Regions from separate parts of the Streptosporangium brasiliense genome, predicted to be linked through region 3. Evidence: riboswitches for the same ligand, from Rfam matches in the RefSeq annotation. Region 3 holds a riboswitch; each other region holds the start of a gene.

Region 1 (4,739 bases), on a different contig from region 3:
GCGACGAGGACGTCCTCGACGGGCACGCCGTCGCGGTCGGCCATGGCGAGCAGGTCGTCGCGGAGCTGTCCGGCGGGCATCGGCGTGAAGTCGTTGAAGACCGGCTCGATCAGCACCGGGTAGGTGAAGGAGGCGGCCACGGTCAGCACGAACGCGCCGACGGCCGCGGGGATCCACCAGCGCCGGTAGCGGCGCGCCAGCGCCACCACCGCGAGCACCATGATCGCGCTCAGCCCGGCCTGGATGCCGATGTTCTTGAGCCGGTCGGCCGTCCAGTCCGGCCAGTGCTGGGTGGACAGGCCGAACTCGCGCAGGTAGGTCTCCGACCACATGCCCAGTGGCCAGCGCAGGATCTGCGTCGCCGCCGACAGCGCGAGGACGCCGAGCAGCACCCGCAGCCACCACGGCCCCCGCAGCCGGCCCAGCAGCCGCGCGCCCAGCGGGGTGGCCACCAGAAGCCCGGCCACCACCAGGGTCAGGCCCAGCGACAGGTAGGCGGGCGCGCTGAGCACGGCGTCGAAGGCCTCGGAGCGGGCGATCTGGTCGGGGGTGAAGTCCCGGGCCGGGTCCGGGGCGACGGGCGGGGCCGCGGCGGGCAGGGCCCGCCAGGGCGTGGTCAGCGCCACGATCGCCAGCGTGGCCACGCCGAGGGCGGCCAGCGCCCACCCGGCCGCCCGGACCCCCGGGCGCGCCTCCGTCACGACCGTCGTCATGCCAGTTCCCTCCGGAGGTGGTCACGCCAGGCGGCGGTGAGCTCCGCCCGCGACAGGCCCAGTGCGCTGCCGACATCGCTACCGTAGAGCCTCACCAGCGCCTTCTCGCCGAAGCGCTCCGCGATGTAGCGGCAGGCGAGCCAGGCCTCCTCGTAGGACTGCGCCAGCCGCGGCGCGCCGGGGGCGAAGTCGGCGGCCTCCGGCAGCCGGGCGGGCAGGGTGCCCGCGCGCACCTCCTCGGCCAGCTCCGCGGCGGCCTCGCGGACCCCGATCCCGGCGTCGCGGTATCCCACGTAGTCGGCGAACCCCTCCGACAGCCACGCCGGCACCCGGCCGCCCCTGGTCGCGCCGGTGGCCACGTGCGTGAGCTCGTGGGCGATCACCACGTCCCGGCCGACCTCGCTGAGCTCCGCGTAGCCCGACGGCAGGACGATCACCCGGTCGGCGGTGGCCATCGCGGCCAGGCCGCCGGTGCTCCCGGCGCCCGCGAGCGCCGCCGCCTCGGCGTCGGTGGCGGGAAAGAGGATCACCGGCCGGACCGGCCCCCAGATCCGCCCGACGGCGCGGCCGGCGCGGTCGGCCCGCGACGCCAGGTCGCGGAGGTCGGCCCGGGGGACGTGGTGGCCGATCACGACGGAGTGCTCGCCGCGGACCATGGTGGCGGAGCCGGGCCAGGGGTCGCGCGTCCGCTGCGGGAGCGGTCCCGCTCCGGCGGTCAGGCCGGCGCCCATCAGCGCCAGCATCCCGGTGAGCACGGCGCGGCGCCCTCTCGGGGCGGACATATGAGTCGATGCTACTCGACGGACACGGAGCGGCCCGTCCATCCACTCGACGGACATGGAGCGGCCCCGTCCATCCACCGGGGATGGGCGGGGCCGATTCCCTCCGTCAGCCGCCGGGGCGGACCGCTCCGGCGAAGGAGGACTTGTAGTACCCCTTCAGCCGCACGGTCCGGACCGTCTTGCCGCTGCTCGGCGAGTGGACCATCTTGCCCTTGCCGACATACATGCCCACGTGGCCCTTGCCGTAGAAGAACAGCAGGTCACCGGGGCGCAGGCTGCGCCACGAGACCTTCTTCCTGACGGCGCGGTACTGGCTGTGCGTGATCCGGGGGAGGGAGACGCCGGCCTTGCGCCACGCGTACTGGACGAGCCCGGAGCAGTCGAACGCGCCGGGACCGGAGGCTCCCCACCGGTACGGATCGCCGATCTGCTTCGTGGCCGCCGAGACGGCCTTGGCCGCCTTCGCCTTCTGTCGTGCGACCTTGCTCGTGCCGGCCTTCCTGGTCCTGCCCGTCCCGGCCTTGGCGGCCTTCGCGGTGCTTTTGACCTGGATGACATGCACGTTGTCCGTCTCCGCCTGTGCCGCCGCGGAGCCCAGCGCGACCGCTCCGGAGGAGGCGGTCAGGGTGAGTGCGACACCGCCGAGGGAAAGGCGGGCAAGGCGCGACAGACGAGGGTTACGCAGGGTGGTAGACAGGATTTCTCCTTGGGACTTCCACTGATGCCTACCGGGTTAGCTGACGGATTCGGGCGGGGAAGTCGCCCTACGGCATGACATATGCCGATTCACCCCTGGCCATACCTTGAGGGCCCTTGGGTCCCCGGTTCCATGCCTCCTGGCTGCACGGATTCGGCAGGCCGCCGCGGGTGGGGTCCGACCCCTCAGGGGAGCGGCGGCCAGTTGGATTCTTTAGCGGAATGCCGGCTTCCGGGCAGGCATCCATCGCGGTGACATGGCGTGCCACCGCGACGCCAGAAGGTACTCCGATCCCCAAATTTCAGCAAAGCAATGCAAAGGAAATGGAGATCGATAAGAACTTCCGAAGTTCCGTAATCCCTGCGTGATAGGCGGTTCTCTTATCCCGTTATGACTCTCGTCACATTCTCCTGAGCATCATGTGAAGATCGTCTTTTCTGTAACATCAGTCACACTTATTGCGATCTTCGATCCCCGTCGGCGGAGCGGGTCGCCAGGCCAGGACTCGCAGGCGTTGTCCGCCTCCGCGGTGATCGCCGCCAGGCGGCTCCGGTCGGCGTCGGCGTCGGCGTCGAAGACCCCCTCCTCGCCGTAGCGGGCGGTGAACGTGCCCGCGCCGTCGACTCGCCGCTCCTCCAGCACCCTGCCGGTGCCCGGGTCGTGGGAGAGCACGGCCGGGGGCGGGGCCCGCCCCACGCCCCCGGGCCGGGTAGTCCCGGCGGTCCGGCCCGCCGTGTCGTAGGCCGTGGCGGTGGTGGCCGCCAGACCTCCCGGGTCCCGGGCGGCCGCGCGAGGCATCGACGCCTCCGCTGAACGCGGACGCCTCTCACGAGAGCCGCGGCGAGGGGCGTCCGGCGGACCTGAGGCAGGGCCGTACGCCTGGCCCGGAGCGGCCGGCTGCTCCAAGCGCCTGGCTGTCAGGGGCGGCCGGACACTCCGGGAGACCGGCGGTCGGGGCGGACGGACGCTCCAGGAGAGGCCATCAGGGACGGACAGCCATCGCAGGCGCCCGGCGGTCAAGAACAAGCGCAGGCGCCCGGCGGGCAAGAACAGCGGGCGGCTGCTCCGGGAGACCGGCCGTCAGGGGCGGACGGCCCCGACCAGGCGGCGGCCGTAGGCCGACAGGGGGACGACCTTGACGACGTCTCCGGTCTGCGGGGCGTGGACGATCCGGCCGTTGCCGGCGTAGATGCTCACGTGGCCCAGGCCCTCGCTGAAGATGAGGTCTCCGGCCTGGAGCTCGCTCAGTGAGACCTTGCGGCTCGCGCCCCAGCTCCACTGCTCCCAGGTCGTGCGGGGGAGGCTGACGCCGCCGCTGCGCCAGGACGCCTGGACGAGGCCGGAGCAGTCCCAGCCGCCCGGACCCGTGCCTCCGTACTGGTACGGCTTGCCGATCTGGGCGAAGGCGAAGTCCAGGGCGGCCCGGGCGTTGCCCGAGGCCGGGCCCTTGTACTGGATCCCGGTGCTGTTGGGGTTGCCGGTCTTGAAGGTGCCGAGCTCGCGCAGCAGCTTGGTCTGGGCCCTGACCATCTTCTCGACCTTGGCCTTCTCCGCGGCCAGCTCGTCGCGTGTCGCGTCGGCCTCGCCCAGGGCGACCTTGGCCTTGTCGCGGTTGTCGCGCAGCGCCTTGTTGGCCTCGTCGAAGGCCTCCAGGGAGCGGGCGCGGGCGGCGGACATCTGCTCGGCCCTGGCCAGGCCGCCCAGCAGCAGCCCGGGGTCGGGCTGGCTCATCAGACCCTGCCAGCCGGTCACACCGGCGAGCTGGTAGCTGCTGACGGCCATCGTGACCAGCTCCTGGCGGAGCCCGGCGACCTTGGCGTTCTGACGCGTGAGATCGGTGTTGAGCGTCTCGTACTTCTTCCGGGCCTTCTTCAGCTTCTCGCCGGCCTGGTTGTACTTCTCGACGACCTTGTCGGCCTGCTCGTTGAGCTTGTCCAGCTTCTTCTTGGCCTGAGCGACCGTCGGTTTCGGCTCGGCGAGAGCCCCGCCGACCGGCAGCAGGAGCAGCGCGAGGGCCAGCCCTGCGGCCATCGGCATCCGCCTGAATCCAACCGGCATACCTGCCACGGCCACAGTGCCGCCTCCCCAAGTGCAAAGACCTGGGCGGAATAGTACAGAACTAGTAAGGGTCAGCTCACCTTTTTGGCTGATTTGCTCGTTTAACCGCAGGTGACGGTCAAGCGCAGGCCGCGATCCCGCAGATCTTCGCGGTCATCTTGGTGGCGTCCCGCAGCTGGTCGGCCCAGTCGCGCTTGACCGGCTTGGCGTACTCCCCGGCCCAGAGGTAGACCAGGACGGCGCTGCCCTTGCGGACGACCACGCTCCGGTCCCCGCCGACGCCGACCTTCCCGCCGTAGTAGACCTGCCCGGAGACCTTCAGGGCGTCGTCGCCGAGCCCGGCCACGGCCGTGGAGACGTATCGGTAGCTGGAGCCGCTGTCGGTCCGGGCCCGGCACGCGGACAGGGCCGCGCGCACCTGGGCCATGGCCTGCTCCGCGGCCGCCCTGGAGCCGTACAGGACCACCTGCTCGACCTTCATGAAATCCG
Region 2 (4,739 bases), 680 kb from region 3:
CCGACGGCGCCGACCGCGCCCAGTTCCTGCCCGCCCTCGCCGACGTGGACGCGCTCATCGTGCGCAGCGCCACGCAGGTAGACGCCGAGGCCATCGCGGCCGCCCCCAAGCTCCGGGTCGTCGCCCGGGCCGGCGTCGGCCTGGACAACGTGGACGTGGAGGCCGCCACCAAGGCCGGCGTCATGGTCGTCAACGCGCCCACCTCCAACATCACCAGCGCCGCCGAGCACACCGTCGCGCTGATCCTCGCCTCCGCCCGCAACGTCGCCCAGGCGCACCTGGCGCTCAAGGGCGGCGAGTGGAAGCGCTCGAAGTACACCGGTGTGGAGCTCGACGAGAAGGTCGTCGCCATCCTGGGCCTCGGCAAGATCGGCCAGCTCGTCGCCCAGCGCCTGCAGCCGTTCGGCGTCGAGCTGATCGCCTACGACCCCTACCTGCAGCCGGCCCGCGCCGCGCAGATGGGCGTCCGCCTGGTCTCGCTGGAGGAGGCCCTGCGCGAGGCCGACTTCATCACCGTGCACCTGCCCAAGTCCAAGGAGACCATCGGGCTCATCGGTGACAAGGAGCTCCACACGGTCAAGCCGTCGGTGCGCCTGATCAACGTCGCCCGCGGCGGCATCATCGACGAGAACGCGCTCTACTCGGCGATCAAGGAAGGCCGCGTCGCCGGCGCCGGCATCGACGTCTTCCCCAAGGAGCCGGTCACCGACAGCCCGCTGTTCGAGCTGGACCAGGTCGTCGTCACCCCGCACCTGGGCGCCTCCACCCACGAGGCCCAGGAGAAGGCCGGCACCCAGGTCGCGCGCAGCGTGAAGCTCGCCCTCGCCGGGGAGTTCGTGCCGGACGCGGTCAACGTCCAGGGCGGCGTCGTCGCCGAGGACGTCAAGCCGGGCCTGCCGCTGGCCGAGAAGCTCGGCCGGGTCTTCACCGCCCTCGCGGGCGAGGTCGCCACCAGGCTCGACGTCGAGGTCCGCGGTGAGATCGCCTCCCAGGACGTCCGCGTGCTGGAGCTGGCGGCGCTCAAGGGCATCTTCACCGACGTGGTCGAAGACTCGGTCACCTACGTCAACGCCCCGCTCCTGGCCAAGGACCGCGGCGTGACCGTCGAGCTGGTCACCAGCTCCGAGAGCCCCGACTGGCGCAACGTCGTCACCGTCCGCGGCGTGCTGGCCGACGGCCGCACGGTCTCGGTCTCGGGCACCCTGTCGGGCCCGCGTCAGATCACCAAGATCGTCGAGGTCAACGGCTACCAGATGGAGATCGAGCCGACCGACCACCTGTCGTTCTTCACCTACACCGACCGCCCCGGCATCGTCGGCGTCGTCGGCCGCATCCTCGGCGACCACAGCATCAACATCGCCTCGATGCAGGTGGCCCGGGACGCGAAGGGCGGCAAGGCCCTCATCGCGCTGACCGTCGACTCCGCCATCCCGGCCGACGTGCTCGACGTGATCGGCGCCGAGATCGGCGCCGACAGCGGCCGCTCGGTCGACCTGGCCGACTAGCGCGTACGGCGACGGCTGCCGTCCCCGGGAAGCCGGGGGCGGCAGCCGTTGTGCGTCTCAGCATGTGAGAAGTGTGTACGGAGTGCGGGACGGTGTCCGTACGGGCAGGTAACCTGGCAGGAAATGCGCCAGGTTCTCGCACTCATTACCTGCCGCGGCGGGGCCTGACAGGGCAGGCCGGCAGCCCGCCGCGGTGTGGCGGCGCACGCCGGCCCCGCGCCGCCGGTCCGCGATCCGGACCCGCGGCACTCAGGCCCGGTCCGATCCGTGACCGGAGTCCGGACCATCTCTCCCTGCCCGCATGCGACCGAGATGAGAATCGCCATGTACGACATGTATCCCTGGAACCGTCCCGAAGACGCCGAAGACGAGGCCGCCGACGCGCTCCAGACCGCCCTGGACCGCCGCGACAACGGGGGCGCTCCCACCCGCTAGCCGGGTAGGGCTCTCATTCCGACCCGCGGGGCGCCGGTCCGGGTGACCGGCGCCCTCCGGGGATCAGGGGGTGGCCTGGAGCATCGTGGGGGCGGGCTGGGCCGCGAGCTTGGCCTGTTCGGCGGCGAGCTTGACGCCCGTGCGGTCGGGGCGGACGCCGCCGACGAACGTGCTGCGACGCCAGGAGTTGAGCTTCTCCTCCTTGACCACGTCGCCGGTCTGCGGGGCGTGGACCATGTAACCCGGCTTGGTGATCATGCCGACGTGCCCGAGATTGTGGAAGAAGACGAGGTCGCCGGGCTTGAGGTTCTTCCAGGAGACCTTCTTGGAGAACGCCGCGTACTGGGCGGCGGCCACGCGGGGCAGCTTGATCCCGGCGGCGCCGTAGGCGCGGAGCATCAGGCCGGAGCAGTCGAAGCCGCCGTTGCCGGTGCCGCCCCAGACGTAGGGCGTGCCGCGCTTGGACATGGCCCACTTCACGGCCTTCTTCCAGGCGGGCACGGGAGCATCCTTGGTGATGATCTCCTTGAGCTTGGGCCCGGTGAGCGGCGCGGTGGCGGTGACGGGGGCGGGGGCGGGGGCCTTGGGAGAGTCGGCCTTGGGGGAGTCGGCCAGCGCGAGAGACGGGGTCGCGAGCACGGCGGTGCCGGCGACGAGCAGGGACAGGACGCGGGGGCGAATCTTGCCGGACAGGATGGTTCCTTCCATAGGGCCGGCCGGGTTAGCTGTCGGGCTCGGGCGTGGAGGCCGCCCTACGGCGCGCGAAGCGCTGATTCGCCCCAAGGGATCCGTGAAGGCGGCTCAGGACATGGCTCCGCCAGGCGAAGCGCGGAGTCCTGGGCGGCCGTGGGTCCCGGAAGTGGTTCCCCGGCTCCGCGCAGGCCGAAGGGGGGACGGCCCGGCGGATTAGGCATCGGTTCGAATGCAGAGGACCATAACGAAACTTAACGAAAGGGTCAATACGTCGCAAAAGCGGACAAAGGGATCACAGGGGTCGAGACTGCTGTGGATCATGAGGTCCCGTACGCGCGAAAATGTCCGATGGGTGAGATCGGTGTTCGATTACCGAGACGGACCGGTAAGGTGCCTGCATGGATTCGCGCAACATTCGTCTGGCAGTCATCCCCGGGGACGGGATCGGAGTCGAGGTCGTCACCGAGGGCCTGAAGGTGCTCGAAGCGGTCGGCACGAAGGTGGAGACCGTCACCTACGATCTCGGCGCCAAGCGCTACCACCGGACCGGTGAGACCCTTCCCGACGCGGTCCTGGACGAGCTGCGCGGATACGACGCGATCCTGCTCGGCGCGATCGGCGACCCCAGCGTGCCGCCGGGCATCCTGGAGCGCGACCTGCTGCTCAGGCTCCGCTTCGAGCTCGACCACTACGTCAACCTCCGTCCGGTCAAGCTCTTCCCCGGCGTCGAGACCCCGCTGGGCAAGGCCCGCCCCGAGGACATCGACATGGTCGTCGTCCGTGAGGGCACCGAGAGCCTCTACGCGGGCGCGGGCGGCGTGCTGCGCCGCGGCACCCCGCACGAGGTCGCCACCCAGGAGTCGCTGAACACCGCCTTCGGCGTCGAGCGCGTCGTCCGCTACGCCTTCGACAAGGCGCTCGCCCGTCCCCGCAAGAAGCTGACGCTGGTCCACAAGACCAACGTGCTCACCTACGCCGGTGACCTCTGGGCCCGCACGTTCGACCGGGTCGGCCTGGAATACCCCGACGTCCAGACCGACTACTGCCACGTCGACGCGGCCTCGATGTTCTTCGTCACCCAGCCGGAGCGGTTCGACGTGATCGTCACCGACAACCTCTTCGGCGACATCATCACCGACATCGGCGCCGCCGTCGCCGGCGGCATCGGCCTGGCGGCCAGCGGCAACATCAACCCCGACCGGACCGCGCCGAGCATGTTCGAGCCGGTCCACGGCAGCGCCCCCGACATCGCGGGCCAGGGCAAGGCCGACCCGACCGCCACGATCCTGTCGGTCGCCATGCTCCTGGACCACCTCGGGCTGGCCGACGAGGCCGCCAAGGTCGAGCAGGCCGTCGCCGACGACCTGGTCGAGCGGCTCACCGGCTGGACCGGCCGGACCACTCACGAGATCGGTGACGACATCACCGCCCGAGTAGCCGGCTGACAGAGCCGCCTCCCCCACCCAGACGCGTCTGGCGGCTCACAGAAGCTGCCAGGCGCGTCTTCGTTTTATCCCGGCAGTGCCGGTTTTCGACACAGATGCAGTAGTTTCCCGTTACCTGGGTCCACCGCAGAATGGACCCAAGGGCAGACCGCCTCAAGAGAAGGATCTCCGCCATGACCACCGCTCAGAAGCTCAGCTTCGACGTGCAGCTCTCCGACCACGCTCGCACCGCAGCCGAGCGTGAGCAGGTACTGGCGAGCCCCGGGTTCGGGCAGGCATTCACCGATCACATGATCTCGATCGACTACACCGAGGGGGAGGGCTGGCACGACGCGCGGCTCACGCCGTACGGCCCGCTGAGCCTGGACCCGGCGACCGCGGTCTTCCACTACGCCCAGGAGCTCTTCGAGGGCCTGAAGGCCTACCGTCAGGAGAGCGGCGCGATCGCGTCCTTCCGGCCCTACGCCAACGCCGCCCGCTTCAACCAGTCGGCGGTGCGGATGGCCATGCCGGAGCTGCCCGAGGAGGCGTTCGTCGAGTCGCTGGAGCTCCTCGTCCAGACCGATCGCGAGTGGGTCCCCACCACCCCGGGGCACAGCCTCTACCTGCGCCCCTTCATGATCGCCACGCAGGCCGCGCTCGGCGTCAACTACCCGTCCCG
Region 3 (4,739 bases):
CCGGGAGGGCCGGGCGGCGGTGCTGCGCGCGCTGCTCGACCTGCCGGCGATCTTCAAGATCGCCGATCTTGAGGAGTCGGCCAGGGCGAACATCCATGCCGAGCTTGAGCGGCTGTGAGCAGCTATTCACCAGAATTCAACACCGATCACCCAGCTGCCCCGTGATAATTTGGTGGAATCTGTTTGATTAAGGAGTTGGTCAATGCTCGCCCAACAGCGGCAGCAGGCGATTTTGGAGCGGGTGCGCAGCAGCGGCGGGGTCCGGGTCGCCGACCTCGTCCGCGAGCTCGGCGTGTCCGACATGACGATCCGCAGGGATCTCGAGGTGCTGGCCGAGCGCGGCCTGGTGGAGAAGGTGCACGGCGGGGCCACCGTCGCCGGCCCCGGCTCGACCGAGGAGCCCGGCTTCGCCGCCAAGTCGGTGCGCCAGCAGCCGGAGAAGGAGGCGATCGCCCGGCACGCGGCCCAGCTCGTCCGGCCCGGCACGGCCATCGCACTGTCGGCCGGGACCACGACCTGGACACTGGCCGGTTCCGTGGTCGACGTGCCCGACCTGACGGTGATCACCAACTCGATCCGGATCGCCGACGTCTTCCACCGCTCCCCCCGCCCGGACCGCACCGTCGTGCTGACCGGCGGCGTCCGCACCCCCTCCGACGCGCTGGTCGGGCCGGTGGCCGTGGCGGCGATCCGCGGGCTCCATGTGGACACCCTGTTCCTCGGCGTGCACGGGATGAGCGCCCGCGCCGGGTTCACCACGCCCAACCTGCTGGAGGCGGAGACCAATCGCGAGCTGGTCGCCTCCGCGCACCGCCTGGTGGTGCTCGCCGACCACACCAAGTGGGGGACGGTGGGGATCAGCACGATCGCCGAGCTGGCCCAGGCCCATGTGGTGATCACCGACTCCGGCCTGCCGGAGGAAGCCCGCGACGAGCTCACCGCCCAGGTGCGCGAGCTGATCATCACCGAGCCGCAGCAGGAGAGCGAGGCGCTGAGCCGATGAAGCGCACCATCACCCACCTGGCCGACGGCCGGGAACTGTTCTACTTCGACCGGCAGGACAGTGCCGACCGCGGTGCGATCGACCAGCGGGACCTGCCGCCCCGCCCCGCGGCCTCCGAGCTGCGCTACGACCCGCTCACCGAGGAGTGGATCGCGGTGGCCGGGCACCGCCAGGGCCGCACCTTCCTCCCCCCGGCGAGCGAGTGCCCGCTGTGCCCGTCGACCCCCGGCCACCTGACCGAGGTCCCCTCAGCCTCCTACGACGTGGTCGTCTTCGAGAACCGCTTCCCCTCCTTCTCCTCCCAGATCGGCGAATACCACCAGGTCGGAGGGTTGAGCGAGGTCCGTCCGGGGGCCGGGCGGTGCGAGGTGGTCTGCTTCACCTCCGATCACGACTCCTCCTTCTCCGCGCTCTCGGCCGACCAGGTCGAGCTGGTCATGGAGGCGTGGATCGACCGTACGGCGGAGCTGTCGGCGATGCCGGGCGTGGAGCAGGTGTTCTGCTTCGAGAACCGGGGGGCGGAGATCGGGATCACCCTGGCCCACCCCCACGGCCAGATCTACGCCTACCCCTACGTGACCCCGCGCACCAAGCTCTCCCTCGCCGCGGCCGGACGCCACCGGGAGCGGACCGGCCGCAACCTGTTCGCCGACGTGCTGGCCGCCGAGCGGGAGGCCGGGATCCGCGTGGTCGCCTCGAACGAGCACTGGACGGCCTTCGTCCCCGCCGCGGCGCGCTGGCCCGTGGAGGTCCACCTCTACCCGCACCGCCAGGTCCCCGACCTGGGCGCGCTGGAGCCCGCCGAGCGCGCGGCGTTCGGTCCGCTCTACACGGAGGTGCTGCGCCGCCTGGACGGGCTGTACGGCGTGGTCATGCCGTACGTCGCGGCCTGGCACCAGGCGCCGGTGAACGTCGGGCGCGACCTCTCCTATGCGCACCTGGAGCTGTTCAGCATCCGGCGGGCGCCGAACAAGCTGAAGTATCTCGCCGGGTCGGAGTCGGCCATGGGGGCTTTCGTGAACGACGTCCTTCCCGAGGAGGCGGCGCGCCTTTTGCGAGAAGTTGTCACAGGATGATCACTTATTAGTCTCAGATTGGGGTCGCGTTACCTGGGGTTTACCACTACTATCCTCACACATCGGACCTGATGTCCGAAATGCCTAATTCCGGGCGCGTCGCCCGGGAGCCGGGGAACCACCGCACTTGGGGTGAACCACTTCGGTGGAAGGGCTTCCTCCAGCCCGAACCCGTCAGCTAACCCGGTAGGCGGATGGAGAGGAGAGTCGTGGCGGCTCTATCCCCCACGTTCCGTCGCCATGCGGCCTTGACCATTTCCGTGGTTTCGGTCCTCGCGTTCACCTCCGGCACGGCGACCGCGGGCAGCGCGGCCCCCAAGCCCAAGACCGCGGGCAGCGCGGCCCCCAAACCCAAGGAGTCCCAGCTCCGCGCCGAACTGGCCGACCTGAACAAGCGGGTCGACACGCTCATCGAGACCTACGCCGCCAAGCGCGAGTCCCTCAGGAAGGCCCAGGCCGCGGAGGTGGTCGCCAAGGCGGACCTGCGCAAGGCCGAGACCGCCTACCAGGAGGCCGACAAGCAGGTCGACTCCATCGCCCAGCTCCGCTACCAGAGCAGCACCGGCGACCTGCCGTCCCTGCTGTTCTCCACCAACGTCGACATGGGCGGCGCCGCGATCATGCAGCAGCTCACCGCCCAGCAGAGCGCCTACCTGCAGGGCTTCGCCCAGAGCCGGGACCTGAAGAAACAGGCGGCGGAGAAGGCGGCCGGGCTCACCGAGCAGATCGGCCAGGAGGCCGCGGCGGTGGCCACCCAGCGCAAGGAGGCCGAGAAGCTGATCGACGCCATCGAGAAGAAACTCGACGCGCTCGTCCCCACGGGCTCCGGCCGCCGGGCCGACGGCAGTTGGGCGCCCCAACTGCCCACGGGCGCCGACAACATCACCGACCGCACCCGGATCATGCGCGAGGCCATCGAGAAGCGCTTCGCCCTGCCCTACACGGTCGGCTGCTACCGGGCCGTGAACGACGGCGGCGAACACCCGCTCGGCCGCGCCTGCGACTTCATGATGAGCACCGGCGGTTCGATGCCCTCGGCCGCCCACGTCAAGCTCGGCGACGAGATCGCCGCCTGGGCCGTCAAGAACAGGGCCAGCCTCGGCGTCAAATACGTGATCTGGCGCCAGCGCATCAACTCCGGCTCCGGCTGGCGTCCCATGTCCGACCGCGGCGGCGTCACCGCCAACCACTTCGACCACACGCACATCTCGATGTACTAGCGTCCTGCTGCCCTGTCCCGTCCCGTCCTGTCCTGTCCTGTCCTGACCTGACCTGACCTGACCTGCGCCTGCGCCTGCGCCGCTGTGGCGACGGTCCTGACGGACACGCGGCGACCTTGATGCGGGCGGCGAGCCGCAGCGCGACACTTCCGGAAGCGGGACGTCACGCGGCTTGCCGCCCCTCGGCGGAGCGAGGACGCGCTCCTGCTTGCCGCCGAGCGGCTTGACCTGCCCACGCGCGTGGACGATGCCGCGCGGGCGCAGGCCGGGGCGCCCGACTGTTCCCGGACAGCCGGCTTGTGGGCGTATCCCACACGGCGACTTGCAGCGACTTGGGGCGAGTAGTGCTCGTTGAGCACTTCCTGCGACGCCTCCATGTATCTACCTTCTTCTCTCCCAGACGCTCTGTCGGGTTGTGTCCCCGGCTGTCCTGAAGTCGCTGGACACCCCAGGCAGCCTCCCCAGAGTGCGGACGGCGCTGCTGGAGCGCACGCGCTGTCACATGGCCGGCAGCGCCGCCCGGACAGGCTTTCCGGCGGTCCCAGTGGCCTCCAGTCGGTTTCCAGTGCGTGCCGCGACAATCGGCCCCTGATCGATCGGCCTTGGCGGAGCTGCTTGAGGGGTGCGTGGTGAGGGGGACCCAAGCCGGTTGCACGGCCGCGGAGCGCAGCCATCCGTGCCCGGCACGGCGGATCGGCTCCCTGTCAGAGATCGCCCCGATGAAGGGATGAAGGATGGACAGGTTGTTCCGGAGAAAGATCCACGGACTCGCGGCTGTACTGCTGATCCCGCTGCTCCTGGTGTCCACGGCCACTGTCGTGCATGCCGGTGCGCGGGCAGCGCCGTCCGCCCAGGCGGCGCCGCCCGACGGAAAGGGGACGGAGCGGGAGAAGCGGAGGGAGAAGGCGGAGGAGAAGCGGAAGGGGTCACCGGACGGCCTGGTGGACCTGCACATCACCGCCGCGCCACCCGAGGGGTTCAAGCGGCCCGCCCGAGTGCGCAAGCTCGTCGAGGGCAGAGCCCCGTCCCTGACCCTCGCATCGGCTCCGTACGGCGAGCTGGAGAGGGTCGAGCACCAGCCGGGGTGGGGAAACCAGGTGAAAGTCGTCGGCTGGGCCATGGACGACGCCTCGGCCACCGCGCCCAGCCAGGTGCTGGTCTACAACAGGACATCGTCCTGGTGGACCACCGCTGACGCCTATCGGCCCGATGTCGCACATTGGGGGACAGGCGACCGCCATGGCTTCGACCTGATGGTGCCGATCGCCAATCCTGGACGGAACACCGTCTGCGTGACGCTCTATGATCACACGGCCACCGTGCCCGGCCCGGAGATGTGCGCGGGTTTCACGGTCGCCGACCCGATCGGGGCCATGACCGGCCTGGGGTGGGAGGGCGACGGGAAAGTCACCGTCACAGGCTGGGCCATCGACCCCGACA

The links. A riboswitch is a leader RNA that binds a small molecule or an ion and turns the genes downstream of it on or off. The one in region 3 is predicted to bind cyclic di-AMP.
Region 1: another riboswitch for cyclic di-AMP. It lies ahead of J2S55_RS04850 (C40 family peptidase); the one in region 3 lies ahead of J2S55_RS26840 (coiled-coil domain-containing protein).
Region 2: another riboswitch for cyclic di-AMP. It lies ahead of J2S55_RS23665 (C40 family peptidase); the one in region 3 lies ahead of J2S55_RS26840 (coiled-coil domain-containing protein).

The regions. Positions count from the first base shown of each region.
Region 1 is NZ_JAUSRB010000001.1:1,091,285-1,096,023, reverse strand. It holds gene J2S55_RS04860 (M48 family metallopeptidase) at 1-713, opposite strand, end outside; gene J2S55_RS04855 (hypothetical protein) at 710-1,495, opposite strand; gene J2S55_RS04850 (C40 family peptidase) at 1,602-2,057, opposite strand; cyclic di-AMP (ydaO/yuaA leader) riboswitch at 2,203-2,361, opposite strand; gene J2S55_RS04845 (hypothetical protein) at 2,610-2,990, opposite strand; gene J2S55_RS04840 (C40 family peptidase) at 3,273-4,229, opposite strand; gene J2S55_RS04835 (hypothetical protein) at 4,369-4,739, opposite strand, start outside.
Region 2 is NZ_JAUSRB010000002.1:3,266,213-3,270,951, forward strand. It holds gene serA (phosphoglycerate dehydrogenase) at 1-1,505, shown strand, start outside; gene J2S55_RS23660 (hypothetical protein) at 1,818-1,940, shown strand; gene J2S55_RS23665 (C40 family peptidase) at 2,004-2,648, opposite strand; cyclic di-AMP (ydaO/yuaA leader) riboswitch at 2,636-2,863, opposite strand; gene J2S55_RS23670 (3-isopropylmalate dehydrogenase) at 3,032-4,078, shown strand; gene J2S55_RS23675 (branched-chain amino acid aminotransferase) at 4,252-4,739, shown strand, end outside.
Region 3 is NZ_JAUSRB010000002.1:3,948,500-3,953,238, reverse strand. It holds gene J2S55_RS26855 (HD domain-containing protein) at 1-118, shown strand, start outside; gene J2S55_RS26850 (DeoR/GlpR family DNA-binding transcription regulator) at 203-1,003, shown strand; gene galT (galactose-1-phosphate uridylyltransferase) at 1,000-2,079, shown strand; cyclic di-AMP (ydaO/yuaA leader) riboswitch at 2,151-2,286, shown strand; gene J2S55_RS26840 (coiled-coil domain-containing protein) at 2,328-3,299, shown strand; gene J2S55_RS26835 (fibronectin type III domain-containing protein) at 4,034-4,739, shown strand, end outside.